DNA from 3 places in the Venatorbacter sp. C2-1 genome. Region 3 is predicted to be linked to each of the others. Evidence: predicted binding sites of a transcription regulator. Region 3 holds the regulator's gene; each other region holds the start of a gene.
What was found. Region 3 encodes LexA, which represses DNA repair genes until DNA is damaged. Its sites were predicted from a motif close to TACTGTNTANNTANACAGTA; they were not measured.
Positions count from the first base shown of each region.

Region 1 (2,268 bases), 2.0 Mb from region 3:
GCTTCGGCCTTATCCATCACCAGCAGCAGACGCCAGTCAGTACCGTCGATGGAGTAAAGCCCGACCAGACTATTGCGCTGATTAAAGCTGGCCTGCTGGATTTTATTCAGCTGCAGTTGTGTACCGTTGCCGAGAAGGGCAGAAACATTTTTACCCAGCAGCTTCTGATCCGGATGGACCATAAAATCGCCTTTGCTGTCGAGCAGGGCGGCATAGCCACTGTCTCCGAGCTCGATACCCAGTACTTCTTTTACGATGGCTTCGAGAGAAATATCCCCACCGATCACTCCGCCACGCAGCGGCTCGGCAAAGGTGACGATTAATTCGTTGGTGGTAACGTCAACATAAGGCGCTGTCAGAACCTGGCGTTTTTCTGCCATCGCCTGCTGATACCAGGGGCGGGTGCGCGGATCGTAATCGGCTGGTAACTCATCATCCGGACGCATGATCATTTCGCCGCTGTCGGTGCCCAGATAGAGGAACATATAGTCACCGGATGTCAGCCCCTGTTCGATCACCGTTATACGGTCGCCATTAATTAATGCTTTGGCGGTGCCACTTAAGACCTGACCTTTATTATTGATCCAGCTGCTGACGTAGCGGCTGGCACGTTCACCGGTTACCTGAATGCGCTCACCGATGGCTTGCTCGAGACTGCTGCGGGCCTGCTCGTAAGTAAAAATGCCACTCAAAGCAAGAAGCACCAGAATGGTGCCACCGACGGCGAGCATCATCTGTTTACGGATACTGTTACGCATAGGATTTATCCTGAAAAACGGGCTGTTTTCAGCATAGATCAAATATTGTACTGAGCGTTTTGTTAAAAGAGCCCGGCAATACGCGCAGGCGCTGGCACGTGAACAGGGGCTCGGCTATGATGAGTGCTGTATAAAAATACAGTTATTTCCATGCGCCTGATTATTGCCGAAAAACCCAGCCTTGGCCGTGCCATCGCTGCCGTGCTGCCCAAACCACACAGTAAGGGCGAGGGATTTATCCGTGCCGCCAATGGCGACGTGGTGAGCTGGTGTATCGGCCATCTGTTAGAGCAGGCAGAACCGGATGCTTACGATCCGGCTTTTAAGCAGTGGCGGCTCGATCATCTGCCGATTGTCCCTGCGCAGTGGCAACTGCAGGCCAAAGCGCAAACCCGTAAGCAGTTGAGTGTGCTGCGCAAGCTGGTTAAAGAAGCCGGCAGTCTGGTACATGCCGGCGATCCGGACCGTGAAGGCCAGCTGCTGGTGGACGAGGTTATTGAATTCCTGAAGGTGCCTGCTGCCAAACGCCAGGCCATGCAGCGACTGTTAATCAGTGATTTAAACCCGCAGGCGGTGAGCCGGGCACTGCAGCAGCTGCGTTCTAATCAGGAGTTTATTCCGCTGTCGGTTTCGGCGCTGGCGCGCTCCCGTGCCGATTGGTTGTATGGCATCAACCTGACCCGCGCGTACACCATAAAAGGTCGTCAGGGCGGAGTTAACAGCGTGTTATCCGTTGGCCGGGTGCAGACGCCGGTACTGGGGCTGGTGGTGCGCCGTGATGAAGAAATAGCTGACTTCATCAGCAAACCTTTTTACGAGGTGCAGGCAGCTGTTCATTTAACGGCAGAGTCCCCCCTGAGTTTTTACGCCAACTGGCAGCCGAGCGATGCCTGTGCCGCGCATCAGGATGAGGAAGGCCGGGTGCTGAATCCGAAGCTGGCCGCCAATGTGGCTGCCCGTATCCGTCAGCAACCGGCGCAGGTGGAACAGGTTGAGCGTAAAGAAAAAAAGCAGGCACCGCCGCTGCCGTTTAATTTATCGGCGTTGCAGATTGATGCCGCCAAAGCGCTGGGCATGAGTGCGCAGCAGGTTCTGGACGGAGCACAGAGCCTGTATGAAAAGCATCAGTTAATTACCTACCCGCGCTCCGACTGCCGTTACTTACCACAGGAGCATTTTGCCCAGCGCCAGCAGGTTCTGAGCGCTATCAGTGCGCACAGCGAAGCACTGGCTTCGGCCTGCGCTCAGGCCGACAGCTCAATCCGCAGTCAGGCCTGGAATGATGCGAAAGTGGGGGCACACCATGCGATTATTCCAACTGCCAAAGCACTGCCTGGCGGACGGCTGAGCAGCAGTGAACAAAAACTCTATGCGCTGATCGCCCGCCAGTATCTGCTGCAGTTTTGTCCGCATTATGAATACGCCGATACCAGAATCAGCCTGACCATCAGTGGTGGACATTTTACCGCCAGTGAGCGTGAAACCCTGAAGCCGGGCTGGAAAGTCTTAC
Region 1 is NZ_CP094879.1:294,569-296,836, forward strand. Features, by position in the region: gene MT343_RS01260 (methyl-accepting chemotaxis protein) at 1-758, opposite strand, end outside; gene MT343_RS01265 (DNA topoisomerase III) at 909-2,268, shown strand, end outside.
Region 1: MT343_RS01265 (DNA topoisomerase III) is a predicted target of LexA. The motif match lies at 883-902, and genes of this name have one in related genera.

Region 2 (2,268 bases), 2.1 Mb from region 3:
ACCGCGGCAACCTCGTTTGGCGGTAAGCAGTCTTTTGACCGCGCACGTAATCCTCTGATTATGGCCGACGCCGCCCACACGCTGCTGCAAACCAGCGCACGTGAAGTCACCGGCCAGTTGCTGATCGATGAAGATTTTCTGCGCAGCCGTGGTGAAACCAATTTCGATCAGTACCGTGCCAACCCGGACAGCGACAAAACCGACTTAATGCCGGATTTATTTGTCCAGGCGCCGGACGCCTATGTGTATGGCGCACAGCCACCACTGGGCGGTTTAAGCGAAGAATAAGGCAGGATAAATATGAGTCTGATCAGTTTACGCAGCGATGACAGCGGTAAGGTTGCCATTATCTCTTTCGATAACGGTGCCAACACTCACAATCTGCAGTTTGCCCGGGAATTTGAGCAACACCTGCAGGCGGTGGAAGATAATATCGATTTTAAAGCGCTGGTAATTACCTCATCCGATGAAAAAAGCTGGAGCCAGGGTCTGGATGTGCCCTGGCTGATGGGCTCCATTCAGGGTGGTCAGCATGATGATGTGAAAGAATTTATGCACACCATGGATCGTTGTCATGCACGGCTGATGCAGCTTCCTGTGCCAGCGATTGCCGCCATTAACGGCCATACTTTTGGCAATGGCTGTGTGATTGCCTGTGCCTGTGATTTCCGTGTGATGCGCAGTGACCGTGGCTACTTCTGTTTTCCGGAAGTGGATATGAGCATTCCCTTTGTACCGGGTTTAATTGATGTGGTGCTGAAGAGTCTGCCGGCGTATCGCTACAACGACATGTTGCTGACCGGCCGCCGGGTTGGTGCAGCGGAATTGCTCGCCGATAACTTCCTCAGCGCTGCGTTTGAAGGCGGCGAAGCGGTACTGGAAGGCGCACTGGCCTTTGCCCGCACCTTTAATAAAAAACGCACTATTTTTGCCGAGCATAAAAAGCGCTTTCACAAGCCGGTACTGGATGCTTTGCGCGAGAAAAACCCGCCGTTTATTGATGCCATGAAACTGCTCTGAGCAGAGCGCTGAACCGCTGACGCGAACACCTGGCCAGCCGCTCTCTGCGGCTGGTTTCTTCTGACAATTTCATCAGTTTAAATTCTGCTAAAAAAACAAGACCATCGTCTCATATTGTCATACTCCCTTCACAACCACAGGTCTAAGATAGTTCCTGCATGGAAGCTTATCTCCGTTGAGTGATCTCACGCCGCCACCGGAGAGCAATAAAAATAACTCTCCACTCTCTCTGTGAGGTCGGTATGAAAAAACCTTCTGTGCGCGCGCTGACCGCCGCATTATTGCTGTCAGGCACTGCGCTGGCAGCCCAGGCCGAAGACAAAGTCTGTCTGTATGAACATGCAGAATATCAGGGCGCCGAATGGTGTTATGGCGTTGGTGATAACAGCTGGATCGGCTCTTCCCGCAACGACAAGGTGTCGTCCATTAAACTGTACGGCAACAGCTATATCGAAATTTTCGAGCACAGCAATTACGGCGGTAAACACAGCCGGGTGATGGCCAACACCTACAAAATGGGCAATATGAATGACGGCATCAGCTCGTTTAAAGTGCGTAACCGCAACAGCAATGATTTTGCCTGTTTATTTGAGCATCCGGGCTTTCGCGGTACACCACACTGCTTGCAGGCCGGTGAAGGTGAATCCGATCTGAATAATGTATTACTGGGCCGTAACAAAGCCTCTTCGCTGCTGGTTGCCGGTAAAGCCAATGTCGAGATTTTTAATTACCCCGGCTTTAACTACAGCAAAGAAAACCGCATCCTGACGCGCAGCACGTCCAATCTGGAAGAACGTCCGGCCGGTTGGGTTGAAGATAATATCGACTCTTTCCGCGTGACTTCACGCGCACCTACCGCTCAGGAAGCTGCGATCGATATTACCGAAGCCGCCGGTTTCCGCAGCCCTATCCGCGAAACCAATGCTCTGGCAGCCCACAACGCGTTTAACAGCACCGCGTATTTTGGCGGTCAGCTGATTCCCGGCCCGAACCATCGCCGTGCATTAATCGAGCAATTGCAGCTGGGTGTGCGTTTCTTTGAACTGGATGTCAGTAAAGGTGGCAGCTACACCAAGGTCTGTCACTCGGTTGATTGCGGCACCACCTTTACCACCACGCTGCGCCGCATGCTGGGTGAAGTGGACAGCTGGCTGAAAGGGGCCGACGCCAATGACGTGGTGTTCTTCTACCTGCAGGACGATATCAACGGTGACAGCAGTGGCTATCAACAGCTGCAGAACGACGTCG
Region 2 is NZ_CP094879.1:382,671-384,938, reverse strand. Features, by position in the region: gene MT343_RS01635 (SDR family oxidoreductase) at 1-288, shown strand, start outside; gene MT343_RS01630 (enoyl-CoA hydratase/isomerase family protein) at 301-1,020, shown strand; gene MT343_RS01625 (peptidase inhibitor family I36 protein) at 1,263-2,268, shown strand, end outside.
Region 2: MT343_RS01625 (peptidase inhibitor family I36 protein) is a predicted target of LexA. The motif match lies at 1,079-1,098, and genes of this name have one in related genera.

Region 3 (2,268 bases):
AGACGTGCCTGTACGGCATCCAGCTCACGTTCCAGATCTTCGCAGAATGGCGTCAGGAAACGGGCAAATACCGCCTGAATCAACGCCTTCTTAGAGCCAAAATGATAATTCACCGCCGCCAGATTCACTCCGGCCTTCGTGGTGATATTCCGCAATGAGGTCTCGGCAAAGCCACGCTCCGAAAACAACTCCTCTGCCGCATTCAGGATACTTTTTACCGTATCTTTCTGTGCCATAACCCTGCATCTGCCTTATCACGCTGTCGCGGCTTTATTGCCATCGCCGACAGTACAAAACAACTGTTTCAAACATACGTTTAAAACGAGATTTAGGCAACCCCATATACGGCCAAAGGCTAAAAGCCTCATTCCATTATCCGGGTCAGTACAACGGCGGTGAATACACCGTAATCCACAGACCACTGACAACAGGGGTTTACACTGGATAAAATACTGTATACATTTACACCATACTGTATGGATCAACAGACTGGATAAGCATCATGATCAAGCTCACGGCACGACAACAGCAGGTTCTGGATTTCATCCGCTCCTCACTGGAAGAAACAGGGTTTCCGCCCACCCGCGCCGAAATCGCTGCCGAGCTGGGCTTTAAATCGCCTAACGCCGCAGAGGAACACTTGAAGGCGCTGGCACGTAAAGGTGCGATTGAAATTATGCCCGGCGCTTCCCGCGGCCTGCGCATTGTTGAAGAGCAGAATCCGGGTCTGCCGATCGTTGGCCGTGTAGCCGCCGGTGAGCCCATTCTGGCCCAGGAACACATCGCCGATTACTGCGAGATTCCACCCAGCTTCTTCCGCCCTTCTGCCGACTTCCTGCTGGAAGTTCATGGCGACAGTATGAAGAACATCGGTATTCTCGACGGCGACTACATTGCCGTGCACAAAGCCGAAACCGCCCGTAATGGCGAAATCATCGTTGCCCGCGTCGATAACGAAGTAACGGTCAAGCGCTACGAGAAGAAGCGTAATCAGGTGATTCTGCACCCGGAAAATGACGACTTTAAGCCCATTGAAGTTGATCTGCGGGAAACGGAATTTGCCGTTGAAGGTTTATACGTCGGCGTTGTACGCCGCAGCTAACAGCAACTGTTCACAGGTTCGGGGTGATTGTTATGCGTCAGTTATTACTCGGAATGGAAGAAGCCGGCTTATCTCTCAGCAGCCAGCAACCAGGCAGAATGACCAGAGTCAGCGCCAGTGCGCTGCGCGGCAGTCTGACCGAAGTCATCGTCAGTGAAGGCGGTGCGATTCAGCCCATGCATTTGCTGCCGATGCTGGCACAGTGCAATGCGCATAAGCGCTGGCTGATGTGGCTGAGTCCACACCGTCCGATGAATAAAAGCTGGCTGGAAAGCATGGGCCTGCAGCATTCGCCGGTGATTCATCTCGACCTGTGTAATGACACCCAGCTGGCCCTGTGCAGCAAAGTTCTCGCCGCCGGCAACAGCCATATGATTGTTGAATGGCAAGGCGAGCTGAGCAACCACGAACGGCAGATCATCCGCCAGCAGGCCGACCAGAGCGGCAGCCATGTGGTGCTGATTCAGCGCCGTCCCTGAAGCGCAGAAAACGACGAACACAAAAAAGCCCTGATCTTATCAGGGCTTTTTTATGCTTTAAGCACAGCTTCACACGTACAGACTGTAGGCAATTCAATACAGCCCGGTACAGCTCAGTGCAGTCGTTGCTGATACTCAGGGGTGTCGAAGTCTTCGCGCTCAACTTCCATACCTGAAAGCTCGCCGACTTTACGTACACCGGCTTCCAGCATTACCCGCGCAACATCCATATGATGCGCCTGCAGGCTGGCCTTGGCATCTTCGGAAAAATGAATACACACCAGTGCATCGCTGTCCTGATCGTCGGCACGACGCAGGGCGATATCACCATTGGAAAGTTCTACGATTTCAAAAAAGCGCGCCATAACCGCCTCTCAAAACTGGGCGCGGGAGTGTATCACAGGATGTTTTCAATAGCTTGAACGACACACAGAACCGTTAGTAATAAAAAGTAAACGGTTCTGCATAAATATGCTCATCGAGGAGTCAGCTTTCCTGACGATTGGCGCGCTGATCTTCAATCAGGCGGGTCAGATCCTGCAGCCAACCGGCAACCGGTGAGTGCGGGGTGGCAACCAACGCAATCCGGCCCTGAGCCTCAACCGTCTGTACGGCCGCTGCAGGCTGATTCATTCCGGACGGACGTCCCTGAGCATCTGCCGCTGCCAGCATCTGTGCCAGCCAGGA
Region 3 is NZ_CP094879.1:2,600,795-2,603,062, forward strand. Features, by position in the region: gene MT343_RS11535 (TetR/AcrR family transcriptional regulator) at 1-236, opposite strand, end outside; gene lexA (transcriptional repressor LexA) at 503-1,102, shown strand; gene MT343_RS11545 (cell division inhibitor SulA) at 1,135-1,581, shown strand; gene MT343_RS11550 (hypothetical protein) at 1,695-1,946, opposite strand; gene MT343_RS11555 (DUF6586 family protein) at 2,068-2,268, opposite strand, start outside.